DNA from 4 places in the Paenarthrobacter sp. NPDC057981 genome. Region 2 is predicted to be linked to each of the others. Evidence: riboswitches for the same ligand, from Rfam matches in the RefSeq annotation. Region 2 holds a riboswitch; each other region holds the start of a gene.
What was found. Region 2 has a riboswitch for S-adenosylmethionine ahead of ACFVSI_RS05845 (DUF1737 domain-containing protein). Riboswitches for the same ligand answer to the same signal wherever they lie in the genome.

Region 1 (7,136 bases), on a different contig from region 2:
CAGGTAAACGAGCACCAGTTCGTTGTGGTCGATGTCCAACGACGGGGCTGCGGTGAGTGTCGCCTGTGTGGGGAGTGTGGCGTTGAGCAGTTCGCGTTGTGAGCGGACGGAAACGTATTCGCCGGCACCCATGGACAGTGCGCCTGCCAGTAGTCCGGCCACGCCGCTCATGAGCACCACGGAGCTCGACACACCGGTGGCGGCCATGCCCATGACCAGCGAGAGGTTGCTCACCAGGCCATCGTTGGCACCGAAGACCGCTGCACGGAAGGTGCCCGACAGCCTGTTGCGGCCCCGGGTTGCCAAGCCGCGGACGACTTCCTCGTGGATTTGCTCGTCAGCAACCATCGCGGGCGTCGCCGCGGGTTCGGTGCCGTACGGGGAGCGGCCCTCTGCACGCTGTGCCAGGGCAAGGACGAAGACGGATCCAAAGTTCCGGGCCAGGAAACCCAGGAATTGGCTGCGGGCCGACGCTGCTTTGGGCATCCCGGCCTGGTCGCCCAGGAGTTTGAGCCAGTGGGCCTCGTGCCGGCCCTCGGCCTCGGCCAGGGCCAGCAGGATCTGGCGCTCCTCTCCGTCACGACGCTGGGCAAGTTCGCGGTAAACGGCGGCTTCGGCCCGTTCATCGGCCAGGTATTGCCGCCAGCGCCGGATGTCCGACGCCGAGGGCGTGGCCGTGCCTTGGGATTCTGATGATTCGGGGGTGGGATCCGGAGCGGGGCTCGACGGACTCTGGGATTCCTGGTGCATTTGCACTTTATCTCCTGTGCTTGGTGGGGTAGTTGCGGCCCCATTGCACGCCCCACACTACCGCTTATCGGCGGGTATTTTTGGCCGGTATTCCTTAGCTGGAATGTTCGGTGCACCGTAATTTCGGGCGCCGGGTGCTCCGTTTTCCGGGCCTTGACCCGCGCTTGCCCGGGTGCTCAGATGGAAGGACAGAGGCGGGTTGTTCGCAACCTCGCATTTGGCCACCGGGCTCCCGCGGGCCCACGAGACGGAGGTAGCAGCATGGACGCCACCGAATCACACTCGAACTATCCCGAACGCACAACCATCGAGTCAGACCCGGCTTACGACTACGCCGAAGACCAGGAAGTGGACGAGCCCTGGGTGGAGGAAGTGGACGCCCCCGAAGACGACGAACGGGTGGTGCCGATCGATGAGACCGAGGACTTCCGCGAGGAGGACGAGGAAATCTAGGCGCTTTCCCGGCTAAGAATGAAGGTGCATGGCCGGCCTTCCCGTTGGCCTGCCGCGGCTACGGTGACCGTCAGCGTCCCCGAATCCTCACACCACGTGGAAGGCCGGACCGCCTGCGCCAGCGCTGCGGCAATCTCCCGCGATTGTGGATGCCGGAAACACACGGGCCGGTTCCGGGCCAGTATGGTCACCGTGCCAAGGTAAAGGTCGACGGCGGGGATCACCTTGACGGTGGCGGTTGCGGCGGGGGCGCTGCGGGCGTGGCTCAGTTCGCCGTGGATCGGCTCGTTGTGGCTCGGCTGGCTGTGGCTCGGCTCGTGGTAGGGCACGGGGCTGCTCCTGTGGAGAGTGCTCTTGCCCGCTCGGTTGTCTCAGGTCCGGGACGGGCCGCTTCCTCATCCGAACCACCCGTGAACATGGGGTTGGTGCATGGCCAGTCGGAGCTTGGCGCCACATCTCTTGAAGCTGGGACAACCCTACCGCACCTCCCCCCCGTTGTGAGGCCCGCTCTGCGCTCTTTGGGTGGGGTTTGCCGCGCAGAGTGGGCCTTCCAACGTGCAGGTCCGTGGGTTGTGAGGCCTGCTCTGCGCTGTTTGGTTTGGGGGGGTACAAAACAACGGCGGCGCTGCCCCGCAAAGGGGCGGCACCGCCGTCGTGTATTGCTTGGTTAGCTGTTGCTGCCTACCGGGTGTACTTCCGGCGGCAGTTCCTCCGAGATGGCTCCGGCAACGCGCTTGTCCCAAGCCTCGCGGACAGCGGCGTCCGTGGGCGGCGTCAGCAAGGACACCACGACGTAGACCACCAGCGAAGCCCCAAGTCCCCAGTAAATGGGCTCGTTGGCGTAAACGCCGTCTTCGCTGGGGATGATGCCGACCGCGTACATGATGAGCAGGGCCAGTGTGAGCACCGAGCCAACCGCCATGGACCACGCAGCCGCGATACCGGTACCGCGCTTCCACACCAGGCCACCGAGGATGGCAACCAGCAGGCCGCCTACCAGGATGTCGTAGGCGATGGTCAGGGCGACCACCACGTCCTGCGCGGCCATGGAAATGAGCACTGCGAGGACGCCGAGGCCCAGGACCCAGTAGCGGTTTGCCTTGACATCGTGCTCGGGGTTCTCGGTGTCATCGGTGTTGATGTTCTTGCCGAACCAGCTGGCAACGAAAGGCACGACGTCGGCGCGCGCCACTGTTGCGGCGGCGATCAGGGCGCCGGATGCCGTGGACATCATGGCTGCGACTGCTGCTGCCATGACGAGGCCACCGATGCCGACGGGAAGGATGTGGGTAGCGACCTCGGCGTAGACCACGTCCTTGCCGAGGTTGGCGACGTCGATGTTGGGCAGTGCAACACGGGCTGCCAGACCAATCAAGGCGCCGGCGATGCCGTAGAGGATGCAGTAGACGCCGGCCGTGGCGCCGCCCCAGCGGGCAACCTTCGCGGTCTTGGCGGTGAAGACGCGCTGCCAGATGTCCTGGCCGATCAGCAGGCCCAGTGTGTAGACGACGAAGTAGGTAATGATCGTCTGTGTACCAATGCCGTCGATCTGGAAGAAGCTATCCTCCAGACGGGCACGGATGCCGTCCATGCCACCGGCGGCGTTCAGGGCAAAGGGGAGCATCAGGAAGAAGATGCCTACGGTCTTGATGAGGAACTGCACCTGGTCGGCCAGGGTGATGGACCACATGCCGCCGATGGTGGAGTAGACCAGGACGATTGCGCCACCGACGGCGATTGCCATCCAGCGTTCCCAATCGAAGAGCACCACGAAGATGGTGGCGTAGGCGCCGGTGGACGTGGCGCACAGCATCAGCGTGTAGGCCAGCATCACGATGCCGGACGTCTGGGTGGCCTTGCTGCCGTAACGAAGGCTCAGCATTTGGGAGACCGTGTAGATCTTCAATCGCTGGATGGTGCCGGCGAACAGGAGGCTCAGGAGCAGCACGCCGGAGCCGATGGCGACCACGAGCCACATGCCGGAGATGCCGAACTTGTAGCCGAGGCCGACGCCGCCCACGGTGGATGCGCCACCGAGGACAACAGCGGCCATCGTGCCGGTGTAGAGGAAGGGGCCAAGGCGGCGGCCGGCCACCAGGAAGTCGCTGTTGTTCTTGGTGCGGGACTTGCCCCACCAGCCGAACGCCAGCATGGCGAGCAGGTACACCACCACGATTGCGATGTTAATAGCCGAAGATTCCATGAACGGTCCTTGGAGCTGATGCACGGAGGTTGGGGTTTTCGACGATACTCCTGCAGGGCGTCGAAGTCTCCGTGCTGACGATTGGAGATTGTGTTTGAAGCTGGGGAACGTGTTGTGTGCCTCACAGACAACACTTGTTGCCTATGAGGATATGTTGTGATCGGAGTAACAGTCAAGATCCTTTGAACATGGTTACGTCCGCAGTGGCCTTGTTTACGTGCCTCCCGGCTACTATTGCTCCAATGACAGGGCCACATGACAGGCCTGAAAGGTTCGTGAATGAAGGCTCTACCCGTTGAACCGAGCAATGTTCCCGTTGCCATCGGTTCCAGAATCCGCGCAGCCCGGCAGGCGCAGCGCCTCACCATTGAGCAGGTGGCTGACGCGACCGGTCTGACCAAGGGCTTCCTGAGTCGCGTGGAGCGCGACCTGACTTCGCCGTCGGTGGCTTCCTTGGTGACGCTGTGCCAGGTACTTTCCGTTTCCGTCGGTGACCTTTTCGCGGCACCCGAGACCCATCTGACAAGGCGCGACGACGGCCCCAGGATCTCCCTGGGAGGCCAAGGCATAGTGGAACGGTTATTGACTGCGCGTTCGGAGCGGCGCCTGCAGATCCTGCAGGCCACCATCGAGCCCCGGGGCCGGGGTGAGAACGAGCTCTACGCAGTGGACTGCGATGTTGACGTGCTCCACGTGGTCAAGGGCCGCATCAAGCTGATCCTGACCAACGAGGAGTACGAGCTCGAAGAAGGAGACACACTCTCGTTCCCTGGCCGTGAACCCCACACTTGGATCAACCCCACGGACGAGACCGTTGAAGTGCTTTGGGTGCTGGTACCCGCGGCAAGCCGGTAGCGCTTAGCCCACGTGGACCCAGGGGCGGCGGGTGATATCCGGCTCGGCTTCCCGGAGCACCTCACGGGTCACGGGCGCGATCTCACCTTCGCCGAAGAACAGGAACCTGCTCAGGTTGGAGATGGGGTTGCCCTCGGTCCAGCGGAAGTAGATGTGCGGCATAAAGCCGGTGACGTCGCGGATGTGCAGGAGAACCGCGGCCAAGGTGTTGGGCACATTGTTGCTGTGGACTTCCAGGATTTTGAACCCGTGCCGTTCCTTGCCCACCACCTGGAGCTCCTGTTCGAAGTCCGAGCTGTCGTCCACGATGATCTCGATGAACACGGCGTCACAGTCCAGGGGCAGGTGGTTGGCCTGCTGGGCATGCTGCAACTTCTCCCGGTATCTGTCGGCGCTGAAGCGCTTGGGTTCGTGGGCGATGATCCGGACGGGTCCGTCTGAGTTGTTGGCCGTGAATTCCAAAGCCTTTTGGTCCATCTTGATGTGCGTAGCCCGCAGTTCAAAGGCGCGCCGCATGCGGGAGATGAAACTGACCACCAGGATCGCCAGAATGAAGAGTGCGGCGATCTTGAGGCCGTCGGGCCGCTCGATGGAGTTGACCACTGTGGTGTAGATGAACACCAGGGAGATGATGCCGAACCCGATCACCTGTGCACGCTGTTTCTTTCGGCGCGCAGACAGTGTCACGGCAATGGATGCCGAGGTGATCAGGACCAGCACGCCGGTGGCATAGGCGCCGCCTTGGGCGTTGACGTCGGCCTGGAAAATGATGGTCACGATGAAGGCGATCACTGTGAAAACGAGAACCAGCGGGCGGAGTGCCCGTGACCAGGCAGGTGCCATCCCGTAGCGGGGCAGGTACCTCGGGACAAGGTTCAGCAACCCGGCCATGGCGGAGGCTCCGGCGAACCACAGGATGGCGATGGTGCTGATGTCGTAGATGGTGCCGAAGCCATCGCCCAGGAACTTGTGGGCGAGGTAGGCCAGGGCACGGCCGTCGGCTTTCCCTCCGGACTCGAATTCGGCGGCAGGGATCAGCATGACGGTGGTGAAGCTGGAGGTGATGAGGAATGAGCTCATGATGATCGCGGCGGTGGTCAGGAGCTTGTGCGCGCCCTTGATGCGGCCGGCCGGGTTCGCCTCTGTATCCGTGGGGTGGCCCTTGATCTGGGGCATCACGGCAACGCCGGTTTCGAAACCGGACAGGCCAAGAGCCAGCCGGGGGAACACCAGCAGTGCCAGGGCGATCATCATGATGGGATCGCCGTGGGACGTTGTCAGTGCGGTCCACCAGTCCGTGATGACTCGGGTCTCGGTGAACACGTGGCCGATCGAGACGGCGATGACCACAAGGTTCAAAAGAAGGAAAGCGCCCACCAGGACGACGGCGACGTTGATGGCCTCTTTGAAGCCTCGGAGGAAGACAATGCCGAGGCCCGCGATGAGTGCCAGAGTGATCACTACATGCTGGCCTTCAAGGAAATCCGGTGCGAACGGGTTCTCGATGAGGTGGGCCGTGGCGTCGGCCGCTGAGAGCGTGATGGTGATCATGAAGTCCGTCGCCGCGAAGCCGAGCAGGGCCAGGACAAACAGCTTGCCGCCCCAGCGGGGGAGCAACCGCTCCAGCATGGAGATGGAACCTTCGCCGCGTGGGCTTTCCCTGGCCACGCGGCGGTAAACGGGAAGCGCGCCAGCAAGCGTTGCCGTGACGAGGAGCAGCGTGGCCAGAGGGGAAAGCAGTCCTGCTGCCAGTGCGGCGATGGCGGGCTGGTAGCCCAGGGTGGAGAAGTAGTCCAGGCCCGTCAGGCACATGACTTTCCACCATGCTTGCGGTTTGTGCGATTCCGAGGGCTGGCCGTGGGGGCCTTGCCGCTTGCCTGAGGTGTCCGGCATTCCTTCCAGCAGCCAGGGTTTGAGCTTGAAGGAATTCTTGGGCCGGTTGGCCGGGTCGGCCGGAGGCCTCGACAGGGTGGTCACGGTGTCCTTTCGCGCAGCACGGTACTGCTTCCGGAAGGAGCGTATGGTGGCGTCCGACGTCGGAACACCGGTTTTTATGGAATCTTTACGCCCGTTGTGAGCGGCGTCTCACCCCCTCGGTGAGATGTAAACAAGTGATGCATATTAGACAACTTTGAGTGTATGATGGGTGTCACAGTCCCAGTTATAAACCCACCAACCTAAGGAGTGGCGCAACTTTGGAAGAGCTCCGTATTGAGGCCAACGGCAACCTCGGCCCCATTGATTCATCCCGTATTCCGCGCTACGCCGGCGCTGCCACCTACGCCCGGCTTCCCCGTCTGGACCAGGTCGCCAAGGCGGACGTCACCGTCGTCGGCGTTCCTTTCGACTCCGGCGTTTCCTACCGCCCGGGTGCCCGCTTCGGTGCCAACCACGTGCGTGAAGCGAGCCGCCTGCTCCGTCCGTACAACCCGGCCTGGGACGTCAGCCCGTTCGAGAACGTCCAAGTTGCCGACGCCGGCGACATGGCCGTGAACCCGTTCAACATCAATGAGGCCATCGAGACCATCCAGCAGAACGCGCTGGACCTGACCGCCAACGGCAGCAAGCTCGTGACCCTCGGTGGTGACCACACCATCGCCCTCCCGCTGCTCCGGGCAGCCGCTGAGCGCGCCGGTGAGCCCATCGCCATGCTGCACTTCGACGCACACCTCGACACCTGGGACACCTACTTCGGCGCCGAGTACACCCACGGAACCCCGTTCCGCCGCGCCGTCGAGGAAGGCATCCTGGACACAGAGGCGATCAGCCACGTCGGAACCCGCGGTCCGCTATACGGCAAGAAGGACCTCGACGACGACCACCGCTTCGGCTTCGGCATCGTCACCTCCACTGACGTCTACTACCAGGGCGTCCT
Region 2 (7,136 bases):
TGAAGTCCTGACATCCATCGGCGTGGAGTGCACCTGGCTCAACGGCAGCGATCTGCGCATTCGCCGGCCCGAGGTCCTGGATCTCGAGTCGATGGATGTGGACGCCGCCCGCCGTACCCGCAGCGTCATCATGCTGCTGGGACCGCTCCTGGATGAGACCAGCGAATACCTGCTGCCGTATGCCGGTGGATGCGACCTCGGCACCCGAACCGTTGAACCCCACATGCAGGCGCTGCGCGAGTTCGGCCTGACCGTTGAAGCCAAGTCCGGGTTCTACTCGGTGGCTGCTCCTCCGGCCGACGGACACCACCGCTCCTTCGTGCTGACCGAGCGCGGCGACACGGTCACGGAAAACGCAATCATGGCCGCCGCCCACCGCGAAGGCACCACGGTGATCCGCAACGCCAGCCCGAACTACATGGTCCAGGACCTCTGCTTCTACCTGGAGGGCTTGGGTGTTGATATCCAGGGCGTCGGTACCACCACGCTGAAGATCACCGGCCGACCGGCCATCGACGTGGACATCGAGTACTTCCCGTCCGAGGACCCCATCGAGGCCATGAGCCTGATCACCGCCGGCATCGTGACCAACTCCGAGGTCACCATTCGCCGCGTCCCCATTGAATTCATGGAGATCGAACTGGCCACCCTTGAGCAGATGGGCCAGAAACTGGAGGTCTCCGGTGAATACATGGCCCGCAACGGCCGCACCCGGTTGGTGGATGTGACCACCAAGCCTTCGGAGCTTCATGCCCCGCAGGACAAGATCCACCCGATGCCGTTCCCCGGCCTCAACATCGACAACCTGCCCTTCTTCGCCGTCATCGCCGGCAATGCCGAGGGCCAGACCATGATCCACGACTGGGTCTACGAGAACCGTGCCATTTACCTGACGGAGCTGAACAAGCTCGGCGCCCAGGTACAACTCCTGGACCCGCACAGGATCTATGTCAACGGACCCACCAAGTGGCGTGCCGCCGAGGTCGGATGCCCGCCTGCCTTGCGCCCCGCCGCCTGCCTGCTGCTGGCGATGCTGGCGGCCCGGGGCACATCGGAGTTGCGCAACATTTACGTGATTGAGCGCGGCTATGAGGACTTGGCCGAGCGCCTGAACACCATCGGCGCGAAGGTGGAGTACTTCCAGGACTGATCTTCGGGGATTCTGCTGGATCACCAGTGTGAGACATAGGAGGCAGGCCCGAGTGAAGGGCTTGCCTCCTCATTCCTCCCGCAATGATCCAGCAGAAAACTCAGGGACAGGGCCGAGTGTGTGGCCGTCCCCGCGCCAGGAATCCACGAATCTGCTCCATGACATCGTCCGGGGAACTCCAAATCTGCTCGGGAGCAAAGCTCAGGATGTTGAAACCCCTTGCCTGCGCCGCGTTCAACCTGGCCATGTCCTTCCGCCACGCGTCCCTTGAACTGTGGAATTGATAACCATTGACCTCCACGATCAGCCAGCCATCAATCAGGGTGTCCACCCGGCCCACTCCGGAGATACGGACCTGGCGTCTGAATGAGAGACCCTCTGATTCGAAGAGCAGGCGGGCACTGATCTCCGGAACGGACTCGGATAAGCCATCGGCCATCCTCAGTCGTTTCCTCGCATTCCCAAAGTAGTTGGCCCGCAGCTCGCCCTCCAGGACGTCGCGGGAAACTCCTCGGTTTTTTATCGCGGACTGGGCCACGGCAATAGCGTCGACCTCCGGTAGGCACGTAAGAGCATGAATGACGGTGTCTTCCAGGGATGCAACCGGCACGTGGAGCTCCGGGCCCAGCCTTGGACCGCCGTGCCGGATAAACCCCCGGCCTCTGTTGTGCTTGGTTGCCAAATGAAGTCTTCCCGGTTTGTCCTTGAGCCAGAGGCCATAGCGGACAGCAGCGCTTGCGCACGTCAGAAGTCCGTTGTTCACGAGGGCCACGACAAACTCCGTATCTGCAGATGGCAGAGCCCATATGCCATGCCGCGGTTGATAGGCCCCTTCGAGCTTCCTCAGGTCCGCCGTGGTGTGCCCGTGGGCCCTGAGAAGACCCACCTTGGCCACTCCACCTACTGATGACAGGAATTCGAACGCGTTCATGGGTTCAGTCAGCCACGAGCGGGTGCCTTCCGAGCCCGGAAACTTCCCGTATGTGGACAATTCTGCTGGATCATCGCCGTCGCCCCGCTCCCATGACCCCGCTAATCCGCGGGTCCGCTGAGCTCCCATTGGCGATGATTCAGCAGAATTCATTGCCGCAGCCCGCACCACACGCTCCACCCTGTGTTCTGGAAAGCCACTCGTGACGCAGAATGGAGCATGCGGACTTTCGGGGTGGAGGAAGAACTGCTCATCGTGGATCCCGTCACAGGCGCGCCCTTGGCTCTCGCGGATGCGCTTCTGGCCGGTCATGACGAACCCGCGACGACCACCGGCCTCAGCCCGGAGCTCAAGCTGGAACAAATCGAAACCCAAACACGCCCGTGTCACAGCTACGCCGACATCCTCCAGCAGATCCGCCGCGGCCGGGCCATGGCCAATCAAGCAGCCCGGCAGCACGGCGCAAGGGTTGCCGCGATCGCGACCTCTCCGCTGGCCTCGAACACCCACACCACCCCGGACCCGCGCTACGCCGCCATGCTGGACCACTTCGGCATCATTGCCACCGAGCAACTGACCTGCGGCTTCCACGTGCACACCTCGGTGGAGTCACCCGAAGAAGGCGTGGTGGTGCTGGACCATATTCGGGACAAGCTCGCCGTCCTCACAGCGCTCTCCGCGAATTCCCCCTACTGGCGTGGACTTCCCACGGGTTTCGACAGTTACCGCACCCAGGCATGGAATCGGTGGCCGACGTCCGGCCCGTCGTCACTTTTCGGCTCGCTGACGGCCTATCGCCGCGTGGTGCAGCGCTTGCTGGACACCGGAGTGATCCTGGACGAGGGAATGGTCTACTTCGATGCCAGGATTTCCAGGAACCACCCAACAGTGGAGGTCCGGGTGGCCGACGTCTGCCTCCGGGCCGAGGACGCGGCGCTGATCGCGGTGCTGGTCCGGGCATTGGTGGAGACGGCGTCTCTGGAAATGCTCGACGGCGTTGACCCCACCCCGGTGCCGACCGCACTGCTGCGGATGGCCGGTTGGCGCGCCAGTAATTCAGGGTTGCGCGGAGACCTCCTGGACTTCGGCGATTTCCGACCACAGCCTGCGGCGGACGTGGTGTGGGCTTTGGTGGATTACCTAAGCCCTGTCTTGGATGACCAAGGTGAATTGACGCTCGTCAAGTCCGGTATTGCGGAGATTTTGGAGCGCGGCAACGGAGCACTCGAGCAGCGGGATGCTGCGGCACGATACAGCGGGAGGCACCGCGACGGGGCCACCCCGCCCGGGAGTCCTCCTGACGAAGAATCGCTTGCGGCCGTCGTCGCGCATGCTGCGAAAGTGACTGTTCGTGGCAGCGCGCAGCCCGGGCCCAGGGACCCCTCACCCATGATGACAAGGGTGCGGCGGCCCTAGTCTTCCTTCTGTTCAGCGTCGGCAGGGGCTTCAGCCCAGGTCATCAGATATGCGCCCAAGGCCCCTTCAGTGAGATAGAAGACCAGGGGCGGAATGTCTTTGGCCGTGGCAAGGACCGCTCCGGAAACAGCGGCCACCCCGGCTGCCGTGATGCCCACCCATCGTTTGGCGGGGGACTTCAGGAGGCTGCCTCCCAGTGCCGCCAGACCCGCCACGTGCAGCCAGGAGTAACCGAGGAACGGTGCGTTGGATCCCCGGAATGAAGCGAAACGCTCAAGGTCCGACGCCCGGCGGCTCAGGCTGTAGATGAAAAGCGGTGCCCCTGCGAGCAAGGCCGTAGCAGCCGTGGAGGCCCACGTTTTGGAGGCACCGGGACATTGCGCACCGGCAAAGGCCGCGAAGCCGAGTGGCACCGCGGCCGTTCCCGCAGCGGCCAAATGATGGCCGATGACCCATCCGCGCTCGCTGTTGATCAGCACGTCCAGGCGCTCAGCCGGTTCGCGCATGAGGTACACGCGCGAACCTGGCGAAATGCCGGCCAACCACACCACCGAACCCGCAACGATGACAGCCCCCGCCCGGCGGTATGGATGCCTCATGCCAGCAAGGTTAGACCTGTTTGAGGGCCTTCTCCAGATCCAGGATGAGGTCGTCCACGTCCTCGAGGCCCACAGACAAACGGACCACGCCGTCGGACAATCCGATGGCCGCACGACCCTCCGGACCCATGGCCCGGTGCGTGGTGGTGGCCGGGTGGGTGATGAGGGATTTGGAGTCGCCCAGGTTGTTGGAGATGTCGATGACGCGCAGGCCATCGAGCAGTGCGAACGCGGATTCCTTGGCAGTACGGCCGCCGGACGGCGAGAGCTCGAAGGTCAGCACGGTCCCGCCGGCCTTCATCTGCTTGGTGGCCAGCTCATACTGGGGGTGTGACTTCAGCAGCGGGTACTTGACCCAGCTGATGGCAGGCTGCTGTTCGAGCCATTCGGCGATCTTCAAGGCCGATGCCGAGCTGTGGTTCACGCGCAGCCCGATGGTCTCAAGGCCCTTGGTGAGCACCCAGGCGTTGAACGAGGACAGCGAGGGGCCGGTGTGGCGCATGAGCTGCTTGACCGGGCCGTCGATGAATTCCTTGGTGCCCAGGATGGCGCCACCCATGACGCGTCCCTGGCCATCGATGTGCTTGGTGCCCGAGTAGACAATGACGTCGGCGCCCAGGTCACCGCAGCGCTGCAGCAGGGGAGTGGCAAAGACATTGTCGACGACGACGGTCGCCCCGGCGGCATGCGCCAGTTCGCTGACGGCCGCGATGTCGACGATCTCCTGCATCGGGTTGGACGGGGATTCGAAGAAGACGGCGGTGGTCGGCTCGGAGAGGGCCTCGCGCCACTGCTCCAGGTCCGGTCCGTCGACAAAGACGGTCTCCACGCCCCAGCGCGGCAGGATTTCGTTAAGGATCACGAAGCACGAACCAAAGAGGGAACGGGCGGCAACCACGCGGTCGCCGGCAGCCAGCAGGGCACCCAAGGCGGTGAACACAGCGGACATGCCGGACGCCGTCGCAAAGCATGCCTCGGTTCCTTCAAGCAGACGGAGGCGCTCCTGGAAGGTGGCCACGCTCGGGTTGCCGTAGCGGGAGTAGACGAAGCGTTCGTCCTCGCCGGTGAAGGCGCGCTCCGCAGCGGCAGCGGATTCGTACACGAAGCCGGAGTTGAGGAAAACCGGTTCGGCGGTCTCCTGGAAGTTGGTACGGTCAAGTCCACCGCGGACGGCCTGGGTGTCAGGGCTCCAGCCGGCGGCGTCAGGATTGAATGTCACTTTTAGTCGTTCCCCAAGTTGGTAGGCAGGCCGCGGTTCTTCCAGCCGTTTACAGTACGTTCGCCATAACGGTCCGGCTCACCCTCAAAGCCTTCCAGCACGTTGTAGGCGGTGAATCCGGCCTGCGTGGCGGCGATGGCGGCGGCGATTGAGCGCTGGCCCGAGCGGCAGAGGAACACCAGCTCCACGCCGTCGGCTTCGGGAGCCTGCTGCTGCAGCTCCTCGATGAAACGGGAGTTCGGGATGCCACCGGCGAGGTTCCACTGGATGAACAGGGGATCGTTCTCGGTGGCCTTGGTGTCGGGGATGCCGATGTGGGCCCATTCACCCTCAGTACGGACGTCCACCAGGATGGCGCCTTGTTCAAGTTTGGCCCACGCGTCGTGCGGGGTCAGGTCACCTGCGTAGCTCATGCGTGGCCCTCGAATGCTTCTTCGTAGTTCTCCAACTCGTCCACGGCGCTCGCCACTGCGGCGTCGGAACTGGCGACGGCGGCAGGCAGGATCACGGCCTGGGCGACAATCACGTCGGTGCCGTTGAAGGTGGCTGCTGGATTGCCGTGCAGGACGTAGCCCTCTGCTAGGGCATTGCTGATGCGCTCGCAGAATTCACGGGTGTCGGGACCAGTGATCAGGCGATAAGCGAGTTTTTCTTCAGTGGGTTCAGGCATTCGTGGTGCTCCTCAGTCACGCTTGCAGTTCGAAGTGTCGAATACGCCGAGTAGTCACCTGAGGCACCCCGCCGCGGGAGAGGGTTGCCGACCAGCAAGTCAGGGCTTAACGCTGGTGCTCATTACTCAAGAAAAACGTAACATCCAAGGCGCCGTCGCCGCATTTGGGGACAGCGCCGCCGTCGTCATGTTGCGTAATCGGTCCCTGGGCGGGCCGCTGCAGACAGGCCCCAAATGTGACCTCCCGGGAGCATAATTGACGCAGTACGACCCCCTGTAACTTCGTGTGAAATCAGGTCGCGGTGAGCGGACAGAGCAGTTCTACACTCAAGCCCATGCTTCATTTTGGATGGTTCGTGGGCCACGGATTCGGGGTGCAGGGTTGGGGGACTCCTGGCTACAGCTTGGGCTATGACTGGAAGAAACCCGCCCTCTACCAGGAGGCTGTCCGGGCCTTTGAGCGATCCGGGCTGGACCTGTTCATCATCGAGGATTCCCTGACGGTGCCCGACACCTACGGTGGCACAGCCGAGGTTTCCCTGGCCCATGCCTCCTTTGCTCCAAAGCACGATCCCCTGGCATTGGTGCCCTACTTGCTCTCCGCCACCGAACACCTCGGGATTGTGCCGACCGTCAGCGCTTCCTTTTACCCGCCCTTCACCGCGGCCCGGCTGCTGGCAACGTTGCAGCATTTTTCGGAGGGGCAGCTCGGCTGGAACGTAGTCACGTCCGGCAGCGACCTCGCGGCACAGAACTACGGCCTGGACCAGCAGATCGAACACGACCTCCGGTATGAGAAGGCGGAGGAATTCGTCGACGTCGTCAGGCGGCTGTGGCGGAGTTGGGAACCTGGCGCCGTGCTCGAGGACGTGGAAGCCGGCGTCTTTGCCGACCACGGCAAAGTGCACCCCATCAACCATCAAGGAGAGTTCTTCAAAGTCCGGGGTCCGTTGAACACAGCGCCTTTGCCCGAGGAACCTGTCCTGGTTCAGGCTGGTGCTTCGCCACGAGGCAAGGCGTTCGCCGGCGGCCACGCGGATGTTGCCATTGCCTTGGCCCGCGGGGTTGACGGTATGAAGTCCTACCGCGATTCCATCCGCGCCGAGGCCGCGAAGGCCGGGAGGAACCCCGACGACGTGAAGGTACTTTTT
Region 3 (7,136 bases), 190 kb from region 2:
CGGTTCCCACGCTTGCCACAAAGTGCGTGACGCTGCCCGCGGTGTCGGCCCAGATTTCCGGTCCAGTGCCGACAAAGTGTGCATCGGGATTGGCCGGGTTGTCGTATTGGAGCGCGAGCCAAGCTCCCGGCGTCGAGGCCGCAAAGGCCGCTGCACGGTTGGCGAGGTGCCCGGGGTCCGAACGTGGCACGAAGTCGGCCACCAAATGGACTTCGGCTCCAAAGGCCTTGAGCAGCCGGATCTTCTCGGCCGCTGTGGCGGCCGGTGCGAAGATCACCGAACGGTAGCCCAACTGCGCAGCAACCAGGCTTAGCCCGATGCCGGTGTTGCCGCTGGTACCTTCAACGACCGTCCCGCCGGGCTTCAAAAGCCCGGCTTCCTCGGCCGCTCGGATCATGGACAGCGCGGCCCTGTCCTTCACGCTTCCGCCGATGTTCTGGAACTCCAGCTTGGCGTAGATGCGTGGCCGGACACCCGCTCCAAGCTTCTGGAGGCGTAGCAGGGGCGTGCCGCCGATGGCGTCGAGGACTGATTCGTGGACGGTCATGCGGCCAACGCTAGGGGTGCGGGAAACACCCGGCAAAAAGCATTGAGAATCGTGTGCTGATGCGTCGCCCGGACCACATACAACAGTCACGGCAGGTCAACGGGAGTAACCCAAATTCATGCCCCTTAACCAGGTGACTCGCGATGCCTTCCGCCGGACCACGCGGGCCTAGAGTCACAAACATGGGTACAAACGCCACTCGTTCCGCCCTATGGCTTTGCCTGGGTGCCGGATTCATCACACTGCTGGATCAATCGGTGTTCGTGCTCGCTGTCCCGGCGATGTCCGCCTCACTCCACGCTGATTCCGGGTCCGTCCAGTGGATCCTCGCGAGCTACTCCCTCGCATTCGGCGTCGCGCTCGTTCCCGCTGGGAGGCTCGGCGACATCGTTGGCAGGCGCACTCTCTTCATCGCAGGCATTGCGGTCTTCGGCGCTTCCAGTTTGCTGGGCGGCCTGGCGACGGACTCTTCGTGGGTGATCGTGGCGAGGCTCCTCCAAGGGCTGGGCGCGGGCACGCTCAATCCCCAGGTCCTTGGGTTGCTGCAGGACATTTACACCGGCCACGACCGCGCCAAAGCGCTGGGCGCCTACGCCGCCGCGGGTGGTTCGGCAGCGGTGTGTGGTCCGCTGATCGGCGGGTTGGTGTTGTCCTTGGGCGACCCGGCGATCGGCTGGCGCATCCTGTTCCTGGCCAACGTCCCGCTTGTGCTGATCCTGGTCCCGCTGGCCTTCGCACTGTTGCCCAGGACCGCCCGCACCAGGGGAGGCAACACCTCAATAGACATCCTCGGCGCGCTTCTCCTGGGCAGCGTAGTGGTGGCCTCGCTCATTCCCACGATTTACGGCGCGGGTGCGGTCGCGGTGATTTGCCTGGCAGTCGGAGCCGCGGCACTGTTGGCCTTCACCGGCTGGGAAATCCTCTACCACCGCCGCGGCAAGACGCCGCTGCTCAGCGCCGCGCTCGCCACCTCAAAGGGTTACGCGCTGGGGACGGTTGTCGCCCTGTGCCAGTTCGGAGTCGGCGCAGGAATGGCCGCCGTGACGTCCTTCTACTTTCTCTCCGGCACGGGTATGGCACCCCTCGCCGCCGCAGCAATCCTCGCCCCGCAAGCCGCCGGTATGCTCCTGGCATCAAGCTTCAGCTGGCGGTTCCTGGCCCGTTACAAACGCGCCGGGATCGTCTTCGCGCTTCTAGCGAGCCTTGCCACCCTGGTAGCCAAGGACGTGTTCGTCCAACGCTTCGACTCCGCCACGGCGGCACTGGCGGTCGCCGTCGTCGGGCTCCTCCAAGGGATCGCGACCGGCCTGGTCGTGGCACCCAACCAGACCCTGACGCTGGGTCACGCACCGCTCGGAGCTGCCGGTGTCGCAGCCGGTTTCTACCAGCTCAGCCAGCGCTTCGCCGCCGCGCTCTGTTCAGCCGCCGCGGCGGGCATGTTCCTGCAAGCGCACGGAGCCGTCACCGGCGGAGCCGCGAAAGAAGCCTTCCACCAGGGCATCCTCCTGTGCTGCATCCTGCTGGGCGTCGCAGTCGTGGCCGGCATCCTCGATTGGCTCCGCGAGGCGCGCCCCACCAAGGCGGCCACCACAAAGGCGGCCAGGCCCGAAAACGGAAGTGCCGCCGTCGTGCCTTCCATAGAGGAAAGCACGACGACGGCAACGGAACCGCTGGCGCCGGGCCGGGATTCCGGAAGTACGACGGCGGGAGGAACCAGCCGTGCGGACGTTACCAAGCCCGTGGACGCCTAGGCGGATTCAGCCGGCGGGGCAGTAGGTCCGGTGGTGGGGACGCCGGCGTCGCGAAGTGCCGGGAAGCCGCCGTCGACGTGGACGGCGTTGGCGTAGCCGAGGACTTTCAGTTTCTCGGCAACAGGACGCGAGCCGTTGACCGAACCGCAGAACACCACGATCTTCTGGTCGGTGCCGGTGACGTAGGGGAGGCGGTGCGCAGATTCGGGAGCGAAGTCCTCTTCCACGTGTTCGCGGTTCACCACCACCGCGCCGGGAACTGCGCCGGTGCTGGCACGCCCGCCTTCGCTGCGGACATCGATCAGCAGGACGCCGTCCTGAATCAGGGCGGCCGCTTCCTCTGCGGTGATGAGCTGGGTATCTTCCTGGATTTCGGTGGTCATTGCTGCTCCTTTAGTAGTTGGGTGATTGGCAAGGTCTAGAGTCCCCAAGCTTCGGCGAGCAACTGGTAGGAGTTCTCGCGGTCGGCGGGGTCGTGGGCAATGGTGGTGATGAGCAGTTCCTGGGCTCCGGTGGCACGTTGGAGGGTGCGCAAGCTTTTGGTGACCTGCCCGGGGTCGCCGACGAACCGGGTGTCAAGGCGGTCCTTGATCAGCTCGGCTGCTTCGGCGTCCAAGGTGAACTCAGCGGCGTCGTCCGGTGAGGGGTAAGGGATGGCACCCTGTCCGCTGCGGATGCCGTGGACCCACTGGGCGTATCCACGGCCGATGCGGCGGGCGCTGAATTCGTCGGGCGCAACCAAGACATCTGCCGAGACGATGACATGCGGTTCCTGCAGCGTTTCCGAGGGCTTGAAGTGGGCACGGTATTCGGCGATCGAGTCCAGCACTGTCGCTGGAGCTACGTGGTAGTTGGCTCCGAACGGCAGGCCCAGCTTGCCCGCGAGCCTGGCACTGGGGCCGGCCGTGGACCCGTGGATCCAGAACTGCGGAGACTGGCCCAGGGCGGGAGTGGCCGTGACTTCCTCACCGTGTTTGGTGCGGTATTCCCCGGTGAAGAAGCCGATGATGTCCTGGACGTCGTTCTCGAAGTTGTCTGTGTCGCCCGGGAACCGACCCAGGAGTTCGCTTTGCAGGCGGAACTTGCGGGGAAGGACTGCGCCGAAAATTGGGCGGGCGGCGGGGACGACGAGACCGTCCACTACGCGCTCCGCCGACTGGTCCGCAGCGGGAGCCGGCTGGCCCGGCGCCGGTTCGCTCGGAGACTTGGGCGGGCCGGAACGGCCAAAACCCAGGTCCAGGCGGTCCGGGAACACCGACGCCAGGGTCCCGATGCTCTCCGCGATCTGCAACGGCCGGTAGTTGCCCAAAAGCGTGGCCGCCGTACCTACCCTGATCGTCTTTGTTGCCGCAGCCACGAGCCCGGCCAGCACATGCGGCGCGGAACCGGCGACGCCGTCATTGAGGTGGTGCTCGGCCAGCCAGTAGCGGGAGTATCCCGCGGCTTCGGCTGCGACGGACAGGGCAACGGTGCTGCGCAGGGCGTCGCCGGAGCTCTGGTTGGCTGACACCGGGCTGAGGTCAAGAACTGACAAGGGGATAACGGAAGGCTTCGGCATGTCACGACACTACGGAGCGGAAGGGGCGCACCAAAGCCCGTTTGTCACCCGGCTCAACTGGACTCAACGCGGCTCAACCCGGCGCAATGGAAGGTCATACGGGCCCGCAGATCCACCGAAAAATGACGAACTTGGCAGCCGCTTGACGCGCTGTTTCCCGCGTTGACGCTTCAAGTCAGGGGCGTTTGTACATTCCTTGGAGCTGCTCCTAGATTCAATTCCAGGTCAAGAGTCAGCGCGCCAAGGACCGGCTCGCGCTGCGGCAACCCTCAGGCATTAAGTGGCGGGGTGCTCCGGAAACAGACCTGGCCGCGACTGCGGCAAGTGAATGTCAACCCGGCCGCGCTGCGGCCTGTGAAAGAGAGAAACATGCCTTCCAAACCTGATTTCCGTTCGCGTGTTGTTGCTTTGGAGCTCGACGGCGATGGAGCCCACCCGGCTGCGTGGCGAAAGGCCCTCCATGATCCGCAGGCACTGTTGGGGGGCCAGCGGATCCGTGAGACTGTCCAGGCAGCAGACATCGCGGGTTTCCATCTGGCAACGTTCAAGGACAGCCGTGTGGTGGATGACGGCACCTCCGGGGTTCCTACCCGTATCGACGCCGTCCAACGCGCAGCTTTCGCCGCACCGATCACCCGCTCCCTGGGGCTGGTTCCGGAAGTGGGAACGCTCTTCACCGAGCCGTTCCACGTCGCCACCCAGCTCGCCAGCCTGGACTACTCTTCCCAGGGACGCGCCGGCTGGTTGGTAAATGCGGACAATTTCGTGGAGGAGGCCCGTTCCGTGGGTCGCGCGCCGCTGTCCCGGGAAGAAACAGCAAGCGAGGCAGCGGACGTGGTCCAGGCCAACCGCAGGCTCTGGGACTCCTGGGAGGACGACGCCGTCATCCGCGACGTTGCCACAGGCCGCTACCTGGACCGCGACAAACTGCACTACGCCAACTTCGAAGGGGAGCGGTTCTCCGTAAAGGGTCCGTCCATCATCCCGCGCCCGCTTCAGGGCCAGCTGGTGGTGTTCGCCCCCACGGAACTGATTCCCGCCGTCGAAGCCGACGTAGCCTTGGTCTCCGCGGACTCCTCCGACGAGCTCGCGCAGGCAGCCCAGGCGGCAACAGCCTCAGGGGCGCAGCGGACGTTGGTCGAGCTCGACGTCGTGCTGGACGCCCGCGGGCAAAGGGCCGCCGAGCGGCTGGCCGAGTTGGATGCCCACGAGCAATGGGTGGGCGGCGCACGCTACGTGGGAGATGCCCGGGGGCTCGTGGAACTCCTCACCGCCCTCTTCGCAGCCACGGACGGCGTTCGCCTGAGGCCGGCCGTCCTCGACATCGATCTGCCGGAACTGGCGTACAAGGTGTTGCCTGGACTGCACGAGTCAGGGCTTGTGACGCCCCCAACGCCGGGCACCACGCTGCGCGAGACCCTCCACCTTCCACGCCCAGTCAACCGCTACGCCGCGGCCTGAAACGCCCGCCAAGAAGCCAGAGAGAGCATCAGATGACCAATCACCACCGCATTGCAGGCAACGGGCAGATCCAGTTCGGAGTCTTCTTCCAGGGCGTCAACCACACCACGGTCTGGAAAGACGAAGCCAGTGGCTCGCAGACCGATTTCGAATCCTTCCGCCGCGTGGCCCAGACCGCCGAACGTGGCCTGTTCACCGCGTTTTTCCTTGGCGAGGGCCTCCGCCTCCGCGAACACCTGGGGAAGATCCACGATCTCGACGTCGCCGGCCGCCCTGACGCGCAGACGGCGTTGGCCGCGCTCGCCGCCATCACCACCAATATCGGCCTGGTGGCTACCCAGAACACCACCTACAACGACCCCGCGGACCTTGCCCACCGCCTCGCCAGCCTGGACCTGTTGTCGGGCGGCCGGGCCGCGTGGAACATCGTCACGACGGACAACGCATGGACCGGAGCCAACTTCAGGCGCGGCGGGTTCCTCAAGCACGAGGACCGCTACGTCCGGGCCGAAGCGTTCGTCCAGACGGCAAAGGCCATTTGGGATTCCTGGGCTGACGGCGCAATCGCCGGGTCCCGGAACGAGCCCCGCTGGCTCCGAGAGGACAGCATCACCCCGGTACAGCGCAAGGACCAGAGCTTCGACGTCGAGATCACTGGCCGCCTTCCGCGTTCCAGCCAACACCACCCCGTCTTGTTCCAGGCAGGCGATTCTCCGGATGGCCGCGACTTCGCGGTCCGGAACGCCGACGTCATCTTCTCCGCCCACCCCGAGCTGGAGGACGCGAAGAAGTTCCGCGAAGACATCGTGGCCAGGACCCTCAAAGCAGGTCGCCCGGCCGATGACGTGAAGATCTTCCCCGGCCAGGAGTTCATCCTGGGTGCCACAGCTGCCGAGGCCGAGGAAAAGCACCAGTGGGTCCGTTCGCAGCAGGTCGGCCCGGAAACCGCGATCGCCTACCTTGAGCAGTTCTGGGGCCGGACCCTCACCGAGTATGACCCGGACGGGCCGCTCCCGGATGTTGACCCCGTGGTCGACGTCACCAATCCCACGCGCGGCAACGCCTTCCACGGCAAGAGCGCCAAGGAACTCGCCGCCCAATGGCGTGCGGAAGCCGAACAGAAGGGCCTGTCCATACGGCAGTTTGTGGCTGCCCGCTCCCGCCTGAACGGCCGTGGACTGGTGGGCTCCTACGACGACGTCGCGGACAAGCTCGCCGAGTACGCCCACACAGGAGCCGTGGATGGCTTCAACATCACCCCTTGGATTGTTCCCTCCGGCCTGGACGACATCGTGAACGAGCTTGTCCCAAGGCTCCAGGACCGCGGCGTTTACCGCACGGAATACGAAGGCAGCAACCTCCGCGAAAACCTCGGCCTCCGCGAGCCCTTCACCCGTCGCGGATCACTCACCAGCACCCAACCCACTGAAAGCGAAAACGTCGCATGAGACTCCCCAAACCTTCCGCAGCCCGCAGCGGAAAGAAGCCCGCCGCCGTCGTCAGCGTCCTGGGAGCCGTTGCGCTCCTGGCCTCCGCGTGCGGTGGAGGGGCCGACGCCGGTGCGCAGCAAAGCGCCGCAGCCTCGCCGGTGGCGGGCGGGAACCTGAATTTCGCGGTCTCCGTGGACCGTGGTTGCATCGACCCGCAGCAGGTAGGCAACAACGACGCGATCGCGATCGCCCGCCAGACCGTGGCCTCGCTGACCGCGCAGGACCCGAAGACCGGCGAAATCGTGCCTTGGCTTGCCGAGAAGTTCGAAAACAACGCGGACGCCACGAGCTTCACGTTCACCCTCCGCACAGGTGCCTCGTATGCCGAC
Region 4 (7,136 bases), on a different contig from region 2:
ACGGAAAGGTGGCCTGAGCATGGGCACGCAAACAAGCACCCAAACGTCCGAAAAGCCGCTCGGCCGCGATGAACTGGCCCAGTTGGTGGCCCGCGATATCGCCCCGGGCTCGTTCGTGAACCTGGGCATCGGGCAGCCGACGCTGGTTTCGAACTACCTCACCGAGGACCAGAACATCACCCTCCACACGGAGAACGGGATGCTCGGCATGGGCCCTGTCGCCGAAGGGGATGCCGTTGATGGTGACTTGATCAACGCAGGGAAGATCCCCGTCACGGAACTGCCTGGAGCGTCCTACTTCCACCACGCCGACTCGTTCGCGATCATGCGCGGCGGGCACCTGGACATCTGCGTCCTCGGTGCGTTCCAGGTCTCCGCCACCGGTGACCTCGCGAACTGGCACACCGGCGCACCCGACGCGATTCCCGCCGTCGGAGGCGCCATGGACCTGGCCACCGGCGCGAAGGACGTGTTCGTGATGATGACCCTGCTGACCCGTGACGGCGCCTCAAAGCTGGTGGAACACTGCACCTACCCGCTGACCGGCGTCGGCTGCGTCACCCGCGTGTACACCGACAAAGCCGTGTTCCTCACCGGCCCCGAAGGCGTCACCGTCCGCGAAACGTTTGGCTGCACCTTCGAGGAGATCCAGGAACTCGTACCGCTGCCCCTCAAAAAGGCAGAGTAGGCCTCACAATGAGGTCCCTCCCGTTGTGAGGCCCGCTCTGCGCGTTATTTCCCCGGGAGAGCCCGCAGAGTAGGCCTCGCAATGAGGTCCCTCCCGTTGTGAGGCCCGTTCTGCGTCCCCACCGCCTCCCTAACCTCGCAAGCTCGGTCAGGGAACCCGGGCGGCGTGGGCCCAGTCATGGGAGAGCCCGCAGAGTAGGCCTCACAATGAGGTCCCTCCCGTTGTGAGGCCCGTTCTGCGCGTTATTTCCCCGGGAGAGCCCGCAGAGTAGGCCTCGCAATGAGGTCCCTCCCGTTGTGAGGCCCGCTCTGCGTCCCCACCGCCTCCCTAACCTCGCAAGCTCGGTCAGGGAACCCGGGCGGCGTGGGCCCTGTCATGGAAGAGCCCGCAGAGTAGGCCTCGCAACGGAGGATTCAACGACGCATCGTTACGCAATGCGCCCTCCTTTGACGCGCCGTTTCGCCCGGTAACGCCGCAAGACAACCCGTTTGTCCGCACGCAATGTACCGCCCTAGATTCGAGCCATAGGTCAAGAGTCAGCACACCAAGGACCGGCTCGTGCTGCGGCAACCCTCAGGCATTGAAGTGGCGGGGTGCTCCGGAAACAGACCTGGCCGCGCCTGCGGCAAGCGAATGTCGAGCCGGCTGTCTGCGGCCCCTGAAGCGGGAGGAACCGCGTGAGCGCGCCGCAAACAGCAGGAGAACCAGCAGCAGAACCAACCAACGTCAGCCTTTTCCAGCCCATCACCCTGGGCTCCCGCACGTTCAGGAACAGGCTTTGGCTTTCCCCGATGTGCCAGTACTCCGCGGAAGATGGCGTACCCGGCCAGTGGCATGTCGTTCATCTCGGCGCCAGGGCAAAGGGCGGTTTCGGCCTGATCTTCGCCGAAGCTACGGCGATCTCCCCTGAGGCTCGGATCTCGTTGGGCGATACCGGCCTCTGGAATGACTCCCAGGAGCAGGCCTGGCAGGACATTGTCGATTTCGTCCATGAACGCGGCGCCAGGATCGGCATCCAACTTTCCCACGCCGGCCGGAAAGCCTCCCTGCGCACTCCATGGCATACCGAACCCGGCGCCCTTCCGATCGAGGACGGCGGCTGGACTCCGCTCTCTGCCTCGCCCATAGCCTTCCCTGGGTCAACCGAGCCAACGCAGGCTACAGGCGCGCAACTGCAAAGAATCGTTGAAGATTTCGCCGCCAGTGCCGTGCGCGCCCGTGGTGCCGGGTTCGACGTCGTCGAAATCCAGGCCGGGCACGGCTTCCTCCTGCACTCCTTCCTCTCGCCGCTCTCCAACGAGCGCACGGACCACTACGGCGGTTCGCTCCCGAACCGGGCACGGCTGCTCCTGGACGTAGTGGACGCGGTGAAAGAGGTCCTGGGCGCCACGGGTCCGTCGTTGTTCGTCCGGCTCTCCGCCACGGATTGGCTGGAGCACGGCCTGACCGTCCATGACAGCGCCGAGATCAGCCAATGGTTGCGGGAGCGCGGCGTGGATCTGGTGGATGTTTCCAGCGGTGGGCTCCTTCCCGCCGAGATTCCATTGGGTTCCGGATATCAGGTCCCGCTCGCCCAGCACCTGCGCGCCAAAGCGGAAGTACCGGTCGCCGCCGTCGGACTCATCACGTCGCCGCAGGAAGCGGAAGAAATCGTCGCCTCGGGAACTGCCGACGCGGTTTTCGTCGGACGGGCGGGGCTGGCGGACCCCAGTTTTGGGCTGCGGGCCGCGCACGAACTCGGGCACCAAGCGGCAGAGCAGCTCTGGCAGAAGCAGTACGTACGCGCGATCTGGAAGTAGGGGATTTCCATGAGCAAGTTTGCACTCGGCATTGAACTGGACGGCGACGGGGCCCATCCCGCCGCGTGGCGCCAGGCCAAGCACCCACCGACGGAGCTGCTAACGCCCCGGCGGTTCGCCGCCGTCGCGTCCGCGGCAGAAGCTGCGGGTTTCACGTTCGCCACGTTCCGGGATGGCGCCGGGGCAGGCAGCCCGAACGTGACAGGCCGCCTGGACACTGTGGAAGTGGCGGCGTTCGTCGCAGCGTCGACGGACCGGCTCGGTCTGGTTCCCGCCGTCAACACCATCCACGCTGAGCCTTACCACCTCGCCAATCAGCTCAGCAGCCTGGATTGGGCGTCCAGGGGTCGCTCGGGCTGGCTGGCTGAAGCGCGTGAGTCGTCGGCGATTGCCGCAAGCTACGGTTCGGAGCCGGTCCTGGACCAGAGCGCGGTCCAGCGCGAGGGCGCCGAAGTGGTGGCCGCTACGCGCAGGCTGTGGGACACCTGGGAAGACGGCGTGTTCATTGCCGACGCCGCGAACAACCGCTTCCTTGACCTGGACAAGTTCCACTACGCCGACTTCAAGGGCGAGTTCTTCTCCATCAAAGGCCCGTCGATCACGCCCCGCCCACCGCAGGGCCAGCCCGTGGTGTTCGGCCGCCCTGGCGAGCTGGCCGAGGAACTGCCGGACGCCGTCGTCGTCAGTGCGGACAGCGTGGCGGGCATCGCCGCCGTTGCAAGGGAAGAACGACGGCGGGGCGTCCGTCGCGTCGTCGCGGACCTGGAGGTAGTGCTCGACGCCGGCGGCCCACCCGCGCAGCAGCGTCTCCACGCGTTGGACGCAGCTTCGCCGTGGCCGGCATCGCCGGACTTCTTGCGCTTTGTGGGGGACGCAGCGGAGTTGCGCGCCCTGCTGACTGAACTGTCCGGCGTCGTCGACGGGGTCAGGCTGCTTCCGGCGGTACTGGACGTCGAACTCGAAGTATTTGCGGAAGAGGTGATCCCGGGCCTTGTATCTGCCGGAGTGTTCGTCCCGCCGGCGCCCGGAAGCACACTGCGGGAATCCCTGGGCCTGCCCGCGCCCGTGAACGCCATCGCGACCAGCAAGGAGCCAGCATGAGCAGCAACGAGTACCCCCGTCCGGATGCCCGGATCCACCTGGCACTTTTCCAGCCCTTCAGCCCCAACTATGACTGGAGCACCACGGATCGCCTGGAGGACTATTACGACTTCGACAAGTACGCCGAGCTGGTCCAGAGCGCTGAGCGGGGTCTCTTCTCCACCGTCTTCCTCGGGGAAAGCCTGCGGCTGCGCGAGCACCTCGGGAAGCTGAACGACATCGCGATCACCGGCAGGCCTGACGCCCTGGTGCTTTACTCCTACCTGGCTGCGAAGACCAAGAACATCGGGCTGGTAGCAACGTTGAACACGACGTACTCGGACCCGGTGGACCTGGCGCGGCGCCTTGCGAGCGTCGACGTGCTGACCGCAGGCAGGGCCGGGTGGAACATCGTGACGACAGACAACGCCTGGACCGGGGAGAACTTCCGCCGCGGGGGCTTCCTGCCGAACACGGAGCGCTATACGCACGCCGAGGATTACGTCGCCGCAGTGCAGGATCTCTGGGACGGATTCGGTCCCATCGCCGGGAGCCGTGACGCCGAGTCCTGGTCCGCGGAGCCTCGTCAGGTCCGCCGCCAAGGGAAATTCCGCAGCATCGATGCCACGCCCCAGGTGCCCGGGAGCCCGCAAGGCCAGCCGGTGTATTTCCAGGCCGGGGATTCCGCTGAAGGCCGCGACTTCGCCGCACGGAGGGCCGAAGGAATCTTCACCCACCACATAGAATTCGACGACGCCGTGGCGTTCACGGCGGACATCCGTCGCCGCGCCCGTTCATACGGAAGGCCCGGGGACGACATCAAGATCTTCCCCGGCGCCAACCTCGTCGTGGCGGAAACGGACGCCGAAGCTGCCGAGAAGGCCGCGTATTACAAGGAGTTCGCCCTCAATGACCGCGCAGTGCGGCAAGCCATCGAGAGTGTGTGGGGCACCGACCTCTCGGCCGTTGACCTGGATGGTCCCCTGCCTTCCTTCGAGCCCGTAGCTTCCCGGCAAAGCCACACCCACGGCATTGTCCACACCGGCCACGAGCCCACGGTCAAGTCGCGGCAATGGCGTGCGCTGGCCGGCGAGCACAACTACAGCGTCCGGGAGCTGGTCCACCACCTGTCCGAACGGCGCGGGTTCATCGGCTCTGCATCCACAGTTGCGGATCAGTTGGCCCACTACGTCCGCTCGGATGCCTTCGACGGCCTCAATGTCACCCCGCATGCTTTCCCCGACGGGCTGGACGACGTCGTGGAACTGCTTGTCCCGGCGTTGCAGGAACGGGGGATTTACCCGTCCGAATATCCGGGAAGCACCTTGCGTGAAAACCTCGGCCTGCCCGAAACCGTGGCCCACCGCGTCCCCGAAGCCGCCGCCCTCAACCTGGAAGAAGCCTCATGAGCACCCTCAAATCCATCAGCTTCCTCACGCCCGGAAACTACCCGGACAACGATCCCCACCGCGGCCTGGAAGAAACCCTCCAACTCTTCGAACTCGGTGAGCGGCTCGGCTACAACGGAGGCTGGGTCCGGCAGCGCCATCTGGAACACGGCATCTCCTCGGCCACGGTCTTCCTCGCGGCAGCCTCACAGCGCACCTCACGGCTGGAGCTCGGCACAGGCGTCATTCCGATCGGCTACGAGAGCCCCTTCCGGCTGGCCGAGGACATCTCCACCGCTGATGTCCTCTCCGGCGGCCGCCTCCAGATCGGTCTGAGCGCCGGAACGCCGCCTCACGCGGAGCTTCTGGGGGACAAAGTGTTCGACGGCGACTGGCGCACCTTTGATTTGTCGCATCGCAGGATCGAACGCTTGCTGGAGAACCTGGAGGGCAACTTCCTGGGCGACCCGGACACCGTGATCCACTCACCAGGCAACGTCCAGCGTCCCCGTTTGCAGCCGTACAGCCCGGGCCTGCGGAGCAGGATCTGGTACGGATCGGGATCGGCCAAGTCCACCGAATGGGCCGCGGCGCAGGGTGTGAACCTGGTGGTGGGCAACATCGTGTCCGGGGAAGCCAGCGATGTGTTCACCGAAGCCCAAGGTGCGAATATCTCCCGGTACCTGGCCGGCTATCGTGGCACCCAGGCGCCGCGCGTCGTCGTCGGGCGTGTAGTAGTTTCGTTGGACGGAGCGGACGTCGCAACCCGGGAGCGCTACCGCGCCTATGGTGCGGGCCGCTTCGAACGAACCCTCAAACCGCACGGAGAACGCCGGACCCTCTTCGCGCCGGACCTGGTAGGCACGAGCCAGCAGATTGTCGAAGCACTCCTGGCCGACCCCGTGGTCGCCGAGGCCACCGAGCTTCAGATCAACCTGCCCTACGAGTTCTCCATTGAGGACTACGGGCAGATCATCACGGACTTTGCCAACAAGATTGCCCCCGAATTGGGTTGGCTTCCGCAATTCAAGGCTCCCGCCCTGGGGGTCAACGCCTGACTGCGGCCACTACGATTGGTAACCATGAGCGAACCCGCAACGACCCCGCAGGCCAGCGACCAGTACGTCCAGTCGTTGGCCCGGGGTCTTGCTGTGATCCGGGCCTTCGACGCGAACAACCCGGTCATGACCCTCAGCGAAGTCGCGGCCCGCACGGACCTGACCCGCGCCACGGCTCGACGCTTCCTGCACACGCTGGTGGAACTCGGCTACGTACGGACCGATGGCAAGACCTTCGCGCTCACGGCCAAGGTGCTGCAGTTGGGCTACTCGTACCTTTCGGCGCTGTCCTTGCCGCAGTTGGCGCAGCCGCACCTTGAGGAGCTGTCGCTGAAGCTGGGGGAGTCGACGTCGGCTGCGGTGTTGGACGGGCAGGACATCTTCTACGTTGCCCGGGTAGCCACCAAACGCATCATGAATGTCGGCATCACGGTGGGCACCCGTTTCCCCGCCTACGCCACCTCCATGGGCCGCGTCCTGCTGGCAGGCCTGCCGCCGGCAAAGCTGGATGCTTACCTTGAATGGGTCGAACTCAAGCCGCTTACCCCGCGGACTGTCACCAGCGTGCCCGACTTGAGGACCGCCGTCGAGCGTGTCCGGAAACAGGGTTGGTGCCTGCTGGACCAGGAACTGGAACTCGGTCTCATGTCCGTCGCGGCGCCGGTGCACAATCGCAACAACGGCGACACCGTCGCTGCGATCAACGTATCCCTGCAGGCACAGGCAGTCGCTGCGCAGCCGGAGGGGTATGTGGACTCAGTGCGGGAAGCCGTCGTGGCAACCGCGGACGCGATCTCCCAGGACGTCTCCGCCAAGCACTGAGTTTTTGTACTGTACAAAAACTACTTGCGGATCGCCGCCAGCCGCGTCTCCAGGATCCGGCGCACCATGGAGTCGGGCACGGGATTGTCCACGGAGAACCGCAGAGTCCCCGGCGACCACGAATATCCGCCCAGCTCTTCCGACATTTCAGGCAGGATCTGGCCGCTGAAAGGGTACAAGGCAAGGTGCTTCTTGGTTTCGAGCACGCTCACCAAGCCCTTGCCCTCCACCAGCAACGCAGGCATCCCGTAGCTGGTGCCTTCTTCGGCCTCGGGCGCCAGTTCCCGGGCAATCTCCACGA

Region 1: another riboswitch for S-adenosylmethionine. It lies ahead of ACFVSI_RS18170 (hypothetical protein); the one in region 2 lies ahead of ACFVSI_RS05845 (DUF1737 domain-containing protein).
Region 3: another riboswitch for S-adenosylmethionine. It lies ahead of ACFVSI_RS04915 (LLM class flavin-dependent oxidoreductase); the one in region 2 lies ahead of ACFVSI_RS05845 (DUF1737 domain-containing protein).
Region 4: another riboswitch for S-adenosylmethionine. It lies ahead of ACFVSI_RS16410 (NADH:flavin oxidoreductase/NADH oxidase); the one in region 2 lies ahead of ACFVSI_RS05845 (DUF1737 domain-containing protein).

Annotation. Positions count from the first base shown of each region.
Region 1 is NZ_JBHVQI010000025.1:13,862-20,997, forward strand. Features, by position in the region: gene ACFVSI_RS18160 (VIT1/CCC1 transporter family protein) at 1-750, opposite strand, end outside; gene ACFVSI_RS18165 (hypothetical protein) at 1,012-1,203, shown strand; gene ACFVSI_RS18170 (hypothetical protein) at 1,200-1,532, opposite strand; SAM riboswitch class IV at 1,549-1,668, opposite strand; gene ACFVSI_RS18175 (sodium:solute symporter) at 1,871-3,406, opposite strand; gene ACFVSI_RS18180 (helix-turn-helix domain-containing protein) at 3,686-4,261, shown strand; gene ACFVSI_RS18185 (APC family permease) at 4,265-6,238, opposite strand; gene speB (agmatinase) at 6,457-7,136, shown strand, end outside.
Region 2 is NZ_JBHVQI010000003.1:236,525-243,660, reverse strand. Features, by position in the region: gene ACFVSI_RS05875 (UDP-N-acetylglucosamine 1-carboxyvinyltransferase) at 1-1,150, shown strand, start outside; gene ACFVSI_RS05870 (DUF559 domain-containing protein) at 1,251-2,081, opposite strand; gene ACFVSI_RS05865 (glutamate--cysteine ligase) at 2,301-3,497, shown strand; gene ACFVSI_RS05860 (hypothetical protein) at 3,494-4,096, opposite strand; gene ACFVSI_RS05855 (O-succinylhomoserine sulfhydrylase) at 4,107-5,315, opposite strand; gene ACFVSI_RS05850 (rhodanese-like domain-containing protein) at 5,318-5,728, opposite strand; gene ACFVSI_RS05845 (DUF1737 domain-containing protein) at 5,725-5,985, opposite strand; SAM riboswitch class IV at 5,999-6,112, opposite strand; gene ACFVSI_RS05840 (NtaA/DmoA family FMN-dependent monooxygenase) at 6,288-7,136, shown strand, end outside.
Region 3 is NZ_JBHVQI010000003.1:45,074-52,209, reverse strand. Features, by position in the region: gene ACFVSI_RS04935 (PLP-dependent cysteine synthase family protein) at 1-547, opposite strand, end outside; gene ACFVSI_RS04930 (MFS transporter) at 730-2,298, shown strand; gene ACFVSI_RS04925 (rhodanese-like domain-containing protein) at 2,295-2,681, opposite strand; gene ACFVSI_RS04920 (LLM class flavin-dependent oxidoreductase) at 2,717-3,856, opposite strand; SAM riboswitch class IV at 4,080-4,189, shown strand; gene ACFVSI_RS04915 (LLM class flavin-dependent oxidoreductase) at 4,226-5,317, shown strand; gene ACFVSI_RS04910 (NtaA/DmoA family FMN-dependent monooxygenase) at 5,350-6,765, shown strand; gene ACFVSI_RS04905 (ABC transporter substrate-binding protein) at 6,762-7,136, shown strand, end outside.
Region 4 is NZ_JBHVQI010000020.1:365-7,500, forward strand. Features, by position in the region: partial or broken gene ACFVSI_RS16400 (3-oxoacid CoA-transferase subunit A) at 1-17, shown strand, start outside; gene ACFVSI_RS16405 (3-oxoacid CoA-transferase subunit B) at 20-688, shown strand; SAM riboswitch class IV at 1,216-1,326, shown strand; gene ACFVSI_RS16410 (NADH:flavin oxidoreductase/NADH oxidase) at 1,366-2,487, shown strand; gene ACFVSI_RS16415 (LLM class flavin-dependent oxidoreductase) at 2,497-3,588, shown strand; gene ACFVSI_RS16420 (NtaA/DmoA family FMN-dependent monooxygenase) at 3,585-4,976, shown strand; gene ACFVSI_RS16425 (LLM class flavin-dependent oxidoreductase) at 4,973-6,013, shown strand; gene ACFVSI_RS16430 (IclR family transcriptional regulator C-terminal domain-containing protein) at 6,038-6,835, shown strand; gene ACFVSI_RS16435 (iron chaperone) at 6,856-7,136, opposite strand, start outside.